DNA from 2 places in the Salinivibrio sp. PR932 genome. Region 2 is predicted to be linked to the other one. Evidence: predicted binding sites of a transcription regulator. Region 2 holds the regulator's gene; the other holds the start of a gene.
What was found. The regulator PurR, encoded in region 2, represses purine synthesis genes. The targets are predictions, from matches to a motif close to TNANGNAAACGTTTNCNTNA.

Region 1 (8,355 bases), on a different contig from region 2:
CAATATCATCCCGTTAGTGTAACCGATTTGCGATTATGAAAAAGCCTGCAAACGGCGAGTTTGTAACGATTCTGTGCGCAAAGCTGATTTCGCTAACAATCGGTGGCTAACCACGCACCAAAAAGGCGCCTGAAGGCGCCTTTGCTTTTTCACTTACAACGCTTACCGGTTACGCATAAACCGGTAGGCGGCGGCAAATGGCTTGAACTTTCTCTTTAGTTTCAGCAATCACTTGCTCATTATTGATGTTATCTAACACATCACACATCCAATGCGCGAGCTGTTCAGCGTCTTGCTCGCTAAAGCCACGGCGTGTAATCGCTGGCGTCCCCACACGAATGCCTGAGGTGACAAACGGGCTACGTGGATCGTTCGGCACACTGTTTTTGTTCACAGTGATATTCGCGGCACCGAGCGCAGCATCCGCTTCTTTACCGGTGATGTCTTTGTCAATCAAATCAACCAAGAACAAGTGGTTGTCGGTTGATCCTGACACGATGTTATAACCGCGTGCTTGGAACCCTTTAACCATCGCACGAGCGTTATCAATCACGCGCGCTTGATAGGCTTTAAACTCAGGTTCCATCGCCTCTTTAAACGCGACAGCTTTACCCGCAATTACGTGCATCAGTGGGCCACCTTGACCACCTGGGAACACCGCAGAGTTGAGCTTTTTGTAGAGGTCTTCACCCGCATTAGACAGGATCAAACCGCCGCGCGGCCCTGCAAGGGTTTTGTGGGTGGTGGTGGTGACCACGTGTGCATGTGGTAATGGATCTGGATACACGCCTGCTGCAATCAAACCAGCAACGTGTGCCATGTCCACCATGAACCAAGCGCCCACTTTGTCGGCGATTTCACGCATACGCTTCCAATCCACCACTTGCGAATAGGCAGAGAAACCACCAATGATCATTTTCGGCTTATGTTCCAGCGCGAGCTGTTCCATTTGCTCGTAATCAATCTTACCCGCTTCATCAATGCCGTACGCAACCACTTCATAGTGTTTGCCTGAAAAGTTGACCGGAGAGCCGTGCGTTAAGTGGCCACCATGCGCCAAGCTCATGCCCAAAACCTTGTCGCCTGGGTTAAGTAGCGCCATATAGACCGCGCTGTTGGCTTGTGAGCCTGAGTGAGGTTGCACGTTGGCATATTCACAACCAAACAATTCACACGCACGCTCAATCGCGAGAGCTTCTACTTTATCGACATGCTCACAGCCGCCGTAATAACGCTTTCCGGGGTAGCCTTCGGCATATTTGTTGGTCAGTTGAGAGCCTTGCGCTTCCATGACGCGTGGGCTGGTATAGTTTTCTGACGCAATCAGCTCAATGTGTTCTTCCTGACGAGCCGTTTCTTCTTCAATGGCTGCGAACAGTGCCGGATCGTAATCCGCAATCTTCATGTCACGCTTTAGCATTTGTCTCTCCTGACTCAATGGTGGCGGGCTATTACCCTTAAAGCGAATGCTACCCGTACCCAAGTTGGCCCGATAGCTCGAATGGTTTTGATATGGCATAGTGCACCACACCTTGGGTTAGTCGCCTTACGCATTTAAAGTGACTAAACCAAGGCAAACGGGCGGAAAAAACGGCGTTTTAAAAGCCTGACGCAAACGTTTTCTCTAGCGCCATTACTGCGTTCGTCATTTTACAAAAAAACCGCTGCAACAGGTAGTGTCAATCGGCCGTTTTTTTTATACGTCGGTTGTGCCAGATTAGTCCGCCACACAGAAACGCAGATTGTGCGCTGTAAACAATTTACACGCGAGTATCAAATTGCTGACATCCTATCAGCCAGTGATTTACTTGGCTGACTTTTTATTACTCTCATTTGGCGATAAAATCCGCGCCCGCAATTCCCATTAACTTTTTTTAACCGCCGCCCCAGTTGGGTTTTGGCGGACTTTTTGTTGCTGTTTATGTAGGGAGAAGCCGTGTGAGCCGATATCAACACAGCTTAAAAGAAGATGTGATCGCCATTGCCTCTGGGGCGTTTCTCGTCGCACAAGGGGTGTTTTTCTTGCAACAGGCCGGACTGTTAACCGGCGGGACGACTGGCCTTGCTTTGTTGGTCAGCCAATTTACCGACCTGTCCTTCGGCACCCTGTACTTTCTGTGTAACTGTCCGTTTTATTTGATGGCTTGGTTTCGCATGAGCCCGCGCTTTGCTGTGCGCAGCTTACTCGCCGGTGGCGCGGTGTCCGTGATGGCCGATCATATCGCCTACTTTTTTCAAATCACTTGGTTGGCCCCCGCCTATTGTGCGGTCATTGGGGGCTTGCTGATGGGCGTCGGCATGTTGATGATTTTCCGCCACAATGCCAGCTTAGGCGGTTTTAACGTACTGGTGCTCTATTGTCAGGACAAATTTGGGATCTCGGCAGGAAAACTACAGATGGGCATCGACTGTACCATCTTGGCGTTGTCTTTCTTCCTCATCGACCTCAATCTCTTGATGTGGTCGGTAGTTGGCGCGATTGTGCTCAACTTAGTCTTGGCGATGAATCATAAGCCCGGGCGCTATCAGGCGCATCCTGCTAACCCCGGCGCGTAGTCAATCACAACACCACACAAACAACAAAGCCAAGCATCACGCTTGGCTTTTTGTTGCTTACCGTATTAGTCCAACTCGCGATATTAAATCGCTTCTTCGTCTTCCTCACCGGTACGGATACGCACCACGCGCTCAACATCAAAGACAAAGATTTTACCATCACCAATTTTACCGGTTTGTGCGGTATCAATGATGGTATCCACACACTGCTCAGCCACATCGTTACTGACGATCACTTCAAGCTTCACTTTGGGTAAAAAATCGACCATATATTCGGCGCCACGATAAAGCTCAGTATGACCTTTTTGACGACCAAAACCTTTTACTTCTGAGACAGTCATCCCCGTAATCCCCACGTCGGCAAGTGCTTCGCGTACGTCATCGAGTTTAAATGGCTTGATGATGGCTTCAATTTTTTTCATTCCGTTATCCTTCTCGTTGGCCGCAGCCGGTCCTGATGGATCAGTTGTTTAGCTGAAATTGTATCGCAGCCGGATAAAAAATCATCCATCGATTCACGCTTATCACTAAAAAGCCGCCATAGATTGGCGGCTTTGATTGGTATAAGGCTTATCCCAGTGTGACCCGCGCGTTGCGGAACATGCGCATCCACGCACTGTCTTCGCCCCAATCATCAGGGTGCCAAGAGTTAGCGACCGTACGGAATACCCGCTCAGGGTGAGGCATCATAATGGTGACGCGGCCCGACTCAGTGGTCAGCGCGGTAATGCCATTCGGTGAGCCGTTCGGGTTGGCCGGATACGCTTGTGTTGGCTGGCCGTGATTATCGGTGTAACGCAGCGCCACAGTGCCGGACGCCTCAATGGCCGCCAAATGCTCAGCATCACGCACCTCAACGCGTCCCTCACCATGCGATACCGCAATGGGCATCCGTGACCCTGCCATCCCAGCAAAGAAGGCGGATGGGCTTGATTGCACTTCCACCATGCTAAAGCGCGCTTCAAAGCGCTCCGACTCATTACGAACAAATCGTGGCCAGTGTGCGGCGCCTGGGATCAGTTCATGCAGGTTCGATAGCATTTGGCAGCCATTGCACACACCAAGTGCTAAGGTGTCTTCACGCATAAAGAAGGCACTAAATTGATCGCGCGCGCGGCTGTTAAACAAAATCGATTTCGCCCAACCTTCACCGGCGCCCAACACGTCACCGTAAGAGAAACCACCACAAGCCACCAGCCCTTGGAAACCGTCCAAACTGACGCGTCCTGAGAGAATGTCGCTCATATGAACGTCCACGGCGTTAAATCCAGCGCGATCGAAGGCAGCTGCCATTTCCACATGTGAGTTCACGCCTTGCTCACGCAAAATAGCCATCGTCGGTTGTTGACCGGTGGCGATATACGGCGCAGCAATATCTTCATGCACGTCAAAGCTCAGGCTAGCGTGCAACCCAGGATCGGCCGCCTGCTTGGCGTCAAACTCTTGGCGAGCACAGTCCGGATTATCGCGACGCGCTTGCATTTGGTAGGTGGTTTCAGCCCAAATCTGACGCAGGTGCTGGCGACTGGCTTGATAGATAGGCGCCTCACCATGACGCAAGATAATCTCATCGCTATCGCTTAAGCCGCCAATCAAGTGACTGCATGCGGTTAATTGATGTTCATCCAACACCGCATTAACACGCTCGAGATCTTGCGCTGCCACTTGGATCACCGCGCCCAGTTCTTCGTTAAACAGTACCGACAAGGCATCGTCGCCTAAACGGGCGATATCCACGTCAATACCGGTATGACCGGCAAACGCCATTTCCGCCAAGGTAACGAACAGTCCGCCATCGGCTCGGTCGTGATACGCCAGTAGCTTTTGCTCTGCTACCAAGGTTTGCATCGCATTGAAAAAGCCTTTTAGGCGGGCGCTGCTGGTGACATCGGCAGGCTTATCGCCCAATTGGTGGTAAACCTGAGCCAACGCGGTTGCGCCCAGACGCTGCGCGCCCTCACCGAGGTCAATCGCAATCAAGTGGCTATCACCTTTATCGGTACGCAGTTGTGGGGTCACGGTACGACGCACATCTTCCACGCGGCCAAAGGCGGTGATAATCAGCGACATCGGCGCGGTGACGGTTTTATTTTCACCGTCTTGCTGCCACTGGGTTTTCATCGACATCGAGTCTTTACCCACCGGAATGGTCAGTGACAGCTCAGGACACAGCTCCTCGCCAACGGCTTTAACCGCTTCGTACAAGCCGGCGTCTTCGCCCGGATGACCTGCCGCGGACATCCAGTTCGCAGACAGTTTAATGTTAGTCAGGCTACCAATATCGGCACAGGCAATATTGGTGAGTGCTTCTCCCACCGCCATACGGGCAGAGGCAGCAAAGTCAAGCAAGGCAGCTGGGGTACGCTCACCCATCGCCATCGCTTCGCCGTGATAACTGTCATAGCTGGCCGCCGTCACCGCACAGTTAGCGACGGGTACCTGCCAAGGGCCGACCATTTGGTCACGCGCAACCAATCCGGTCACCGAACGGTCACCGATAGTGATCAAGAAGGTTTTCTCCGCCACCGCCGGCAAGCGTAAAACACGCTCACAGGCTTCATCCAGCTCAATGCCTTGGGTGTTAAGCGCAACACCTGTCACTTGCTGACGCGTCACATCCCGGTGCATTTTGGGCGCTTTACCCAGCAAGATATCCATCGGCATGTCGATAGGGGTATTGTTGAAGTGGCTGTCTTCAAGCGACAGGTGACGCGCATCGGTCGCCTCACCAATCACTGCGTATGGCGCCCGTTCACGCTCGCACAAGGCTTCGAAAAGCGCCATATTTTCGGGTTTCACCGCCAAGACATAACGCTCTTGTGACTCGTTACACCAAATGGCAAGCGGACTCATTCCCGGCTCGTCATTTGGAATGTCACGCAAATTAAAGCGTCCACCGCGGCCGCCATCATCGACCAGCTCTGGCATGGCATTGGACAAGCCACCCGCGCCCACATCGTGGATAAAGGCAATCGGGTTGTTGTCGCCAAGTTGCCAGCAACGATCAATCACTTCTTGGCAGCGACGCTCCATTTCTGGGTTCTCACGCTGTACCGAGGCAAAGTCTAAGTCTTCCGCCGACTGGCCTGATGCCATCGACGATGCCGCCCCGCCGCCAAGGCCGATGTTCATCGCCGGGCCACCTAACACAATCAGTTTAGCGCCCACATCTATCTCACCTTTTTGCACATGGCCGTCGCGGATGTTACCCATTCCACCGGCGATCATGATGGGTTTGTGATAGCCACGCACTTCCTCACCGGCATGCGAGGTCACCAATTGCTCATAGGTGCGGAAATAACCCAGCAAGTTAGGTCGGCCAAATTCGTTGTTAAACGCCGCGCCGCCTAGCGGGCCTTCCAGCATAATATCGAGCGCAGTAGCAATGCGCTCAGGCTTGCCATAATCTCGCTCCCACGGCTGAATAAAGCCCGGAATTTTGAGGTTAGAGACGGAAAAACCGACCAATCCTGCTTTGGGTTTGCCTCCGACACCGGTTGCCCCCTCATCACGAATCTCACCGCCAGAGCCTGTTGCCGCGCCTGGCCACGGTGAAATCGCGGTAGGATGGTTGTGGGTTTCCACCTTCATCAAAATATGAGCCGGCTCATGGTGATATTGATAAGTGTGGCTGTCAGGGCTGGGGAAAAAGCGCCCAACGCTTGAGCCCGTCATCACGGCTGCGTTGTCTTTATACGCCGACAGCACGTTATCTGGGGTTTGCTCATAGGTGTTTTTGATCATTTTAAACAGCGACTTAGGCTGTTTTTGACCATCAATAGTCCAGTCGGCGTTAAAGATCTTGTGTCGGCAATGCTCTGAGTTAGCTTGCGCAAACATCATCAGTTCGATGTCGTTTGGGTTACGCCCCAGCTGGGTGAAGTTCTCGACCAGATAGTCAATTTCGTCTTCTGCCAGTGCCAACCCTAAGGCTTGGTTCGCCTCAACTAAGGCGGCTCGGCCACCGGAGAGAATGTCTACGCTATGCATCGGCGCAGGTTCCGCTTGCTCAAACAGCACCGCGGCGGCCTCAAGCTCATCGAACACAGCTTCCATCATCCGATCGTGCAACAATCCGATTAAGGTTGCGTGTTGTTCTTTGGTCAAAGGCGCAGATAACTGAATATAGTACGCTGTACCGCGCTCCAAGCGCTTCACCGCATCCAAGCCGCAGTTATGGGCAATATCGGTTGCCTTGGATGACCACGGCGACAAGGTGCCGGGACGAGGCGTAACGAGAAACAACGTCCCTTCAGGCGCATGCGGCGGTAAAGTGGGCCCGTAAGTCAGCAACTTTTCGAGCTTTTCGCGACTCGCGCTATCCAAGGGGTGATGCAAATCAGCGAAGTGAATAAACTCAGCATACAGTGCCGTGACTGGCAACTGATGCGCTTGACAGCTAGCCAGCAGTTTATTGACACGAAACTCAGACAGTGCGGGGGAACCACGCAAAATATCCATGTGCGTACGTCTCTCGTTAGCAGTTAGTGAAAGGGGTATACCCAAATTAACACGCGTTGACATGTAAACTTGGGTATCACCACTCACACTGGCAGCCTTTGCTGTCCGCAGGTTCACGCCCATTTTTTGCTGGCCTTTTAAGCAAGCGGCGGCCATTATAGGGGAAAATCTTCGCGGGCAACACACCTGACGCAACCGTTTGCGCAAAAAATTTCCCCTCTATCGGTCGGACGCCTATTCACGTAGAATGGAGGGTCCATTGATCACGGCCTGTGTCTTCACGCCGGCCCGCAACAAGAGCAACAGCCTTTGAGACAGCGTCGATTTACTCTGCCATCTTGGATTGCCTGCGTGGCCCTTGTGCTGCTAACCCTGCCTTTGGCGGGCTGTGATTGGCATTTTGATGATCGGACGACCCTCGAAAAAATCCGCGATCGCGGTGTGCTACGAGTGGGCACACTCAACAACCAGCTTTCTTATTACATCGGTCCCAATGGCCCAACCGGCCTAGATTATGATCTAGCCAAGCGCTTTGCCGACAAGCTGGGCGTGAAATTGGAAATGACGCCCACCTATACGCTTTCTGGCCTCTTTCCAGCACTAGAACGTGGCGATGTCGATATTATTGCCGCGGGTCTGACCATCACACCGCAACGTCTTGACGCCTTTCGCCCCGGTCCTGCGTACTATTTTGTCAGCCAGCAAGTAGTGTATAAAAACGGCCACTGGCGACCGCGTGATGTCGACGACTTCAACCGAGATGATGCTGTGATGGCAGTGGTTGAAGGCTCCAGTCATGACTTAACACTGCAATCACTGAAAAAAGCCCATCCCGCACTGTCTTGGCAAGTCGTCCAAGATGCCGATGACGACGAACTCCTCAAACAAGTCGCGAATGGTGACATCGACTTTACCATTGCCGACTCCGTCGATATTGCGCTGATCCAACGCACACACCCTGATATCACGGTCGCGATGGAACTGAGCGAAGACGAGCCCGTAGCTTGGTTTATGAAAAAGCAAGGCGATAGCAGCGCTTACGCCTTAATGGTGGAATTTTTTGGTGATCTCGCCCAAAGCGGTGAACTGGCGATTTTAGAAGAGAAATATTTTGGTCACGTGGATCAGTTTGATTACGTCGATACCCGCGCCTTTTTGCGCGCGATTGAGAGCAAACTGCCCAAGTGGGAGCCGCTATTTAAAAAGTACGCCAATGAATTTGACTGGCGTTTGCTCGCCGCCCTGTCTTATCAAGAATCACATTGGAACCCTCGCGCTATTTCACCGACTGGTGTGCGCGGCATGATGATGCTGACCTTACCGACCGCGAAATCTGTC
Region 2 (8,355 bases):
TTCTGATCATGGATAAACACCAGCTGTCCCACCCCCCAGGGTGCTTCGAGGCCGTCTGTAGGCTCCGTGAAGTCTTCTTCAACCGGTAAGCTTTTATCGACAATTTGCCAATTGGGGAGCGTGCTGACAAAAGGGCCGTACAGCAAATCATTTTCCTTCATCGATTTGAAGTTTTCGCCGTTAATCCAAACCATATCGACACTGCCGCCGCTATCCTTACCGGCGGTCTTTTCGGCAAGCAGGCGATTGACGGTTTCAGCGATATCCGCCACTTTGACATGTTTCAGGGTGACACCGTAATCGCGTTGTAACTCGCGGCTTGCCCAGCGCAGGTAAGCATTGATCTCTTGATTGCCGCCCCATGCGTTAAAGTAAACAGTTTGACCTTTGGCTTGTTGCTCAATACTTTCCCAACTGTTGTTTTCCGCGCTTGCAGAGGCAGTAAAACTGGCAGTACTCGCAATTGCCAATGTTAACGCCGCTATCCAGTGTTTCATTGTCATCTTCCTTTTCAATTAGTGACGCATCCAACGATGATATTTTTCGACCCAGTTAAGCAGCTTCTCGGGTGCATGGGCTTGTTTCCACATTCCAGCGGTATACTTCACCGCTTCACTCATGGTTGGATACGGATGGACGGTGCCCAAAATTTTATTCAGTCCTAACCCGTGCCGCATGGCGAGAGTAAATTCTGCGAGCAAGTCGCCTGCATGCTCGCCAACAATAGTCACCCCCAGAATGGTATCTTTTCCTTTCGGTGTCAGTACCTTAATAAAACCGTGGTCATTTCCATCAGCGATCGCGCGATCCAGATCATCAATGCCGTAATAGGTCACTTCCACCTCTTGCTGATTGGCTTTGGCTTCTTTTTCATTGATGCCCACACGCGCGACTTCTGGCGATGTATAGGTCGCGGAAGGCATTACTGAATAGTCAGCACGAAAGCGTTTAAATTGCCCGAATAGTGCATTCACGGCGGCATACCACGCTTGGTGGGCACTGGCGTGGGTGAGCTGAAACGGCCCCGCTACATCACCTACCGCATAGATATTCGGATAGACGGTTTGCAGATACTCGTTGATTTGAATAGTGCCACGCTCGGTCACTGGAATATCGAGCTTTTCGAGACCAAATCCTTTGGTGTTGGCACTGCGCCCTAACGCGACTAGCACCGCATCAAATGAGACAGACTTCTCACCGTCAGGGCCATCGAGTAACGCGATTTGCTCATTATCACTGTGTTCAAATGCTTTGACTTTGTGCTGTGTTAAAACCGTGACACCGTCACGCTCTAACGCCTGCTCAACTAGCTGTGCGGCATCTTTGTCTTCACGGCTAAGAAGTTGGTCAGCCATTTCCGCGAGCGTCACTTGGCTGCCTAAGCATGAAAAGCTTTGCGCCAATTCCGCGCCAATGGGGCCACCGCCTAAAACCAACAACCGTGGTGGCAGCTCAGCCAGAGACCAAATCGTATCCGAGGTGTAATGCGTGACCTCAGCCAAACCGGGAATCGGGGGCAGCATGGGGCGTGCGCCTGTGGCAATCACGATGTTGCGAGTGGTCAGTCGCTCGCCGTTCACCTCAACTTCCCATGGCGAAACGATGTGCGCTTCACCTTGCACACACTCCACGCCGAGTTTGGTGTAACGCTCGACCGAATCGTGAGGCTCAATGTGGGTTATAACCTGTTTAACCCGTGCCATCACGGCCGAAAAATCAACAGCTGGCGTTTGGGTATGAATGCCAAACGTTTTGGCCTTGCCAATTTCTCGCATGGTTTTTGCCGCGCGTATTAGCGCTTTTGAGGGAACACATCCGGTGTTTAGGCAGTCTCCTCCCATCGAACCTTTTTCAACCAGCGTGACTTTTGCTTTTACCACTGCAGCGATATAACTCGATACCAAGCCGCCTGCACCGGCACCAATCACTACCATATTGCGGTCAAACTGTTGGGGTTTGTTCCAACCTTGATAGCGTTTACGACGCGTGATCCAAGCCATGACCCACTTTGCCAGTAGTGGGAAGACACCCAGTAAGGCGAGAGAGCCAAGCACCGACGGAGACACCACATCGCCGAGTGCGTCGATTTGGGCCAGTTGGGTCCCTGCATTCACGTATACCGCGGTGCCTGGCAGCATCCCTAACTGGCTAACCCAATAGAAGGTGCGGGTTTTGAACGAGGTTAGTCCCATCACCAAGTTAATCAGAAAAAACGGGAAAATCGGGATCAGGCGGAGGGTCAACAGATACAAGCGACCGTCTTTCTCTATGCCGCGATTAATGGTGTCGAGCTTACTGCCAAATTTAGCTTGGACCCAGTCACGTAGCATAAAACGGCTGACCAAGAAGGCGAGGGTAGCGCCAATCGAGCTGGCAAAGGAGACCAACACTAATGCCCACCAAAAGCCAAAGAGTGCCGCGCCCAATAGACTGGCCACTGCCGCACCCGGTAAGGACAGGGCGGTCATCACCACATAGCCGACAAAAAACACCAGGCTTGCGATGGTCGCGTTTTCGATAATGTAATCATTCAATGCCACTTGTTGTGCTTTGGCGTTTTCAAGCGTGAGCCACTGGCTGAGATCTAAACTGAACCAAAGTGTTACAAGCGCCACCACCACTAAACCAAGCAATATCTTTTTTACTGGCATACTGTGTCTCGTCCGATAGTAAATGGGTCCCAGTTATTACTTTAGGTACTGTAGCTGAATTAACTGGCTGATTTGTCGGTTACATTGAGGAACTGTGTCCTTAATCGTACCTTTAACCAGACCCGACCGATCGCAAGAAACTTTCGCTATTAGTCAGAAATTAGTTTGAATGATGATTTATTGAGCGTTTAGCTCGTTCAGAAAAAGCGACACCGCCATAAAGGCGGTGTTGGACGCGAACATTGCTCACAAAAAAGGTAGAGAGGTATGGGGGTTGTGAGGAATTAATTTTCTAAATGTTGTAATAATTCTTGGCGACGTTGGGGTGGAACCACAGACCAATGCTTGCCAGTAATCGCACCTTCTAGTGACCACAGTAACTCCAAGCTTAGCTCTTTTTCATGCGCAGAAAGGAGCGCTTTATAGGCATTGACGGCACCTTGTTGCTGTAAGCTTTCAGGCGTCTCAATACCTGCTTTTTTCAGCATGCGCTCGGTCGCGAGCCGTAAATTAGGCAAGTCTTTTAAACGAGACGGTGCGGCTTGTTTTTTCAAAGTACGATCGCGTGTCGCGACATCCAGCGCTTCTTTGGCTTCAGTGAGCAGTTTATCTTGGTCATCCCACCAGTATTCAGGAATCGCAAAATATTTCGTCACAACGGGAAAGCCCCGCTTTTTATACACGTAGGGTGATAAGCCTTGTTTTTTTAATAGTGCTTCGTTTTCTTTTCCAGCACGTAAATGGAGAGTGTTGTTAACGACAAGTGCGAACATGGTGTCTTCACAAAAGATACCAAACCCACCAAACATTGAACGGGACTTTATACTGCCCAATTTGGCAAATAACTTCATTGCGTTCTTTAAAGCTGGTTTATCCATTTGATTAAAATCTCGATGAATTACTAATGCCTAAAAAAGACGTCATAATGTAACAAGGCAAGATCGCAGAATTGTCAACGAGCCATCAAATTTGTCAGCTTTGATATGTTGGCAACCCCGCTACCGTTGATATTTTGACATCATGTCAAATTACCATTAGGCCGGAGGCTTTGCGTCCCATGCTTTCGCCATGGTTTGCCTTGTTCAATCGCTATTAAGCATATAATAATTAGACACCGATGTCGTCCTCTCCTATTACGCAAAGTGTGATCTTGGTTCAGGGTGGGTGTAATTGATGAACTAGAGTAAAAGCACTATAGGAAGAGTAGTCGCGTAAAAAAGCACCGCCAAGGCATTGACGGTGCTCTTCATAAAAATTTCGTTAAAACATTAAGATAGTGTTTTAACTGACTGTCGACTCACTAGTGCAGGTTGCATTTCGAACACTTGCTGTTGAGTCTCGTTGTTGGCAATTCGCGCGAGCAAGAGCTTGACGGCCGTTTTGCCTAGGCGGCGTTTGGGCTGGTGAATAGTTGTCAATGGTGGCGAGAAATACTCGGTGAGATCAATATTATCGTAACCAATCACCGATATATCATCTGGCACTTTCAAGCCGTGCTCGTTAAATGTACTAATGGCCGCTAATGCCATAATGTCATTAAAACAAAACACAGCGGTCGGGCGGTCTGACATTGTCGCTAATTGCTTCGCTGCAATTTGCGCTTGATCGGCTTCAAAATCTGCCTCAATCAACCAATTTTCATTTACTGGAATGTTGGCTTCTTTTAACGCGCGGAAATAACCGTTTAAGCGATGCTTACAGGTATTTTTATCCATTTGGCCAGAAATGCAGCCAATCCTAGTATGACCATTATCAATAAAGTGTTTGGTAGCAAGGTAACCGCCCAATTCAGCGTTATCTTCTATACGGTCTGTATCGATATGATGACTGCCCCAATCCATCACGACCATAGGCAGATCGCGTTTTTTTTCTAATAACAGCATCAAATCTTCGTTGAGGTCAGAGCACACCACAATGAGTCCGTCGACGCGTTTTTCAGACAACATACGCAGGTAGTCGCGTTGCTTTTCAAGGTTACCCTCGGTATTGCAGAGAATCAGCGTGTAGCCTTGCTTATAGCAATAGTCTTCCACACCGTGAACCAGTTCGGCGAAAAAGGGGTTGGTGGATTTAGTCACCAACATACCCAGTGTACGTGTTGTATTGCACTTCAAGCTTCGCGCCACAGCACTTGGGGCGTAGTTCAATTCTTCAACCGCTTGCCATACTTTCTCAGTCGTCTTCTCTGCGACAAAGCGGGTTTTGTTTATCACGTGCGACACCGTCGTGGTCGATACACCGGCGAGACGCGCGACATCTTTAATCGTTGCCATCTTGATTCTTCTTTGTAGTAATGCGTAGGGATCGTTACTCGCGACCTTACAGAAAAACGCCGCTGTTTCTCAGCGGCGATGTCTTTCACAATCCCGGCACATCAGACGGTTGCGAAGGTAACGAATCCGATTTCATCCATTCTCATAGCTAATCGGTTGCGCTCTCAGTTTACTTAGGTTGGCGCACACTCGCAATTGGTCTGATCAGCGAAAACGGACCAACAGGCGGTTTTGTGAGCCAGCTATGATGTATTTGTCAATTAAGACACGATCAGTGGGCAGTTATGCTCTGGGTGCGTCAATACGGTCAGCGGGTATTGGTAGATGTCTGCCACTCTATCACTACTAAAACACTGCCACGGATCGCCGGATAGGACGATTCGACCTGCTTTCAGAAAATGCAGTTGATCGGCGTATTGCGCCGCCAAATTCAGGTCGTGCAACACTACGAGTACTGTCATTCCTTGGTCAGCGAGTGCTCGACAGCGCTTTAGGGTGTAATGTTGATGGGTAATATCTAAGGCCGAAGTGGGTTCATCCAGCATCAGAATCGCTTGATCCGGTGCGGTTTGTGCCAGCTGTAATGACACGCGCGCCATGTGTACGCGTTGTTTTTCACCGCCAGACAAAATCGGATACGGTCGATGAGCAAGATGGCTAATATCCCATGCCGTTAGTTGCTCGTTAGCCAGGGCCGCGATCTGTTCTCGGTTTGCCTTTAGTGGTGTCGCCCCCATCTCGACCACTTCTTGTGCTGAGAATGCAAACGTGAGCCCGCTATGTTGGGGCAGGAAGGCAACTCGTCGGGCAAATTCTTCGCCTTGCCACTGGCTCTTTGGCTGTTGCCAAAACTGCACACTGCCATGTTGATGTTTGTCGCTAATCAATTGCTTTAACAGTGTACTTTTCCCCGCACCATTCGGCCCGAGTAAAACGTGTAACTGGCCGGCAGTAAAGGCGAGATTAATCTCGCTTAGCAGTTGACGGCCGTTAAGCGCATAGCTGAGCTTGGAGATTTGAAGGGCAGAATCTGTCATTCGTGAACCACTGCTTTTCGTTGTTGAATAAGAAGCCATAGAAAGAAAGGAGCCCCCATTAGGGCGGTAATAATGCCAACCGGCAATTCGGCGGGTGCGACAATGACACGGGCAACAATGTCGGCCAAGGTCAGTAACAGGGCACCAAGAATGGCTGATAAGGGCACCAGTGTGCGATGATCCGGGCCGGCAATTAAACGTCCAATGTGTGGGATCACTAGACCCACAAAGCCGATAAGACCGGCAGCACTTACCGCAATGCCCATTCCCGCCGCAGTCACAACAATGAGTAGGCGTTTTAAATGGTGTACATCAATGCCCAAATACGCCGCTTCGTTTTCACCGAGCAAAAGGGCATTTAAGTGGCGTGCGCGCTGGTAGGCAAATACCGTGAGTAAGCATGCAGCGATGCCAGTGAGAACAATCTGTCCCCAAGTCGCACCGGTCAGTGACCCCATCGACCAAAGGGCGATGTCTCGTAACGTTTGATTATCCGCAACATAGTTAATCAAGCCTAATGCAGCGCCGGACAAAGCACTGATCGCAATGCCCGCTAGCAACATGATGGTTACCGAACTGCCCATGGCCGTTGTGCCAATTCTGTATACAAATAGGGTTGCCAGTAGTGCACCGATAAACGCAAAGGCAGGCACCGAAAACACAAAGCTGGCCTCGATACTGCCCCAAGAGAGCAATAGCAAGCCCAGTGCGCCTCCTAATGATGCGCCGCCAGAGACACCGATAATACCCGGGTCAGCGAGCGGGTTGCGGAAAAGCCCCTGCATCAAAGTGCCGCAAACGGCGAGCAATGCACCGATAAAAATACACAGCAAGGTTCGAGGTAATCGAACTTGTTGAACGATGGCGAGCACATGCGGCTCAATATTGTCATGCCAAGGGGTTAAGCTCTGTAAACTGGTCAGCCAGCCAAGTTGCCATTGTCCCACCGCAATAGATGTTATCCCTACGACGACAAGTGCGACGATGAGCGCCGGAAAAACATGCGACTGTGAGGATCGAAAAGACGCTTGCATTAGTCGTTCTCTCCAACGACAGCGCGCTGAATACGAATGGCTTCATCCAGTGATTTCAAGCTAAGCCCTCCCACTAATACACTGCCGTCAATTGGAATAATTCGCTGCTGTTGGAATGCGCGCGTGGCATTGAGTAAAGGCACGGCATCAGCGAGCCCTTCAACACCGCCTAGCTGGTCGAGAGAACGCTGCATGACCAAGATAAAGTCTGGATCAAAGCCAAGTAACGCTTCTGGCGACAGTGGTTTATAGCTACTGAGCGCCGCGGCGGCAGGGTTAGTCGCACCCATCAGCGACAACAAGGTATCCGGTGAGGTATTGGCTCCCGCGACACTGGCAGGACGTCCTTGGTGAACCAAAAGAAAGACACCTTTGAGCGAGGTTTTAGGGGCATGCGCTCTCAATGTCGCAAGCTTGGTGTCTATATCGGCCAGTAAGGCTGCGGCTTTGGACTCTGTATGAGTCAGGCTCGCGACTTTTTTAATCCGTGTTTTGAGTGTCTCGACGCTGGGTTCACTAGACAGTCGAGCCACGGTTACCCCTGACGCTTCGATTTTCTCCAAAACCGGGGTAGGGCCCATTTCATCTGAGCCTACGACTAGAGTCGGTGATAAAGACAGCACACCTTCGACGGCAAGTTGGCGGTGGTAGCCGACATTCGGCACTTCTTTGTTCGGAAGATGGCTGGTGACATCAATGCCAACTATCTGTTCTGTCGCGCCTAATTCAACCAGTAAGTCTGTTACACCAGCCCCTGCGCTGACTATGCGTGGTGATGCTGTGACTGAGAGTGAGAGTAGTGCAGAGACGAGGGCAAGCAGTCTAACCGCGGCAGTTGCCATGATGAATTCCTTTATTTATTAAACCAGTCAATGTGAGTGCAATGCTCGACGTCTGTCCATTACACACTGTTAGCGAACAGGAATGTAATTATGAGTTACAAACCTAATTACGAGCAATTATCGTTTACATTGCCATTAATGATCAATACAATCCTGCCAAATTGTTCATGATTCTCATTTGTAATTAACGCACAGGAAGACCCATGCTGGTAAAAACGGATGTCTCAAACCTATTCATGCCTTCTGCGATCAAACTTGCTATTGGTGCTGCCCTTGGCACATTGGCATTTATTCCTTCGGCGTTTGCGGATACGCAAAACACGGAGGATTCGTCATCAGACGTTATATCGGTGTATGCGAGCCGCATTGACGCACAAAAAGCGAACGGCGCTGCTGCTGTGAGCACGGTATCACTCGAAGAGATTGAAAAGCGGCAGGGAACCAGTGTGGCGGATCTGATTCGCCATTTGCCCAATGTAACCATTGCCGGTGGCGGGCGAGATGAATCACAAGCCATA

Region 1: the regulator PurR is predicted to act here: its motif matches at 1,608-1,627, upstream of glyA (serine hydroxymethyltransferase).

What each region holds. Positions count from the first base shown of each region.
Region 1 is NZ_MUFM01000013.1:61,537-69,891, reverse strand. It holds gene glyA (serine hydroxymethyltransferase) at 170-1,420, opposite strand; gene BZG84_RS08480 (YitT family protein) at 1,939-2,556, shown strand; gene glnB (nitrogen regulatory protein P-II) at 2,640-2,978, opposite strand; gene purL (phosphoribosylformylglycinamidine synthase) at 3,127-7,017, opposite strand; gene mltF (membrane-bound lytic murein transglycosylase MltF) at 7,381-8,355, shown strand, end outside.
Region 2 is NZ_MUFM01000007.1:52,109-60,463, forward strand. It holds gene BZG84_RS05075 (ABC transporter substrate-binding protein) at 1-503, opposite strand, end outside; gene lpdA (dihydrolipoyl dehydrogenase) at 516-2,651, opposite strand; gene BZG84_RS05085 (TfoX/Sxy family DNA transformation protein) at 2,936-3,529, opposite strand; cyclic di-GMP riboswitch class I at 3,637-3,739, opposite strand; gene purR (HTH-type transcriptional repressor PurR) at 3,920-4,924, opposite strand; gene BZG84_RS05095 (heme ABC transporter ATP-binding protein) at 5,185-5,961, opposite strand; gene BZG84_RS05100 (FecCD family ABC transporter permease) at 5,958-6,995, opposite strand; gene BZG84_RS05105 (heme/hemin ABC transporter substrate-binding protein) at 6,995-7,837, opposite strand; gene BZG84_RS05110 (TonB-dependent hemoglobin/transferrin/lactoferrin family receptor) at 8,041-8,355, shown strand, end outside.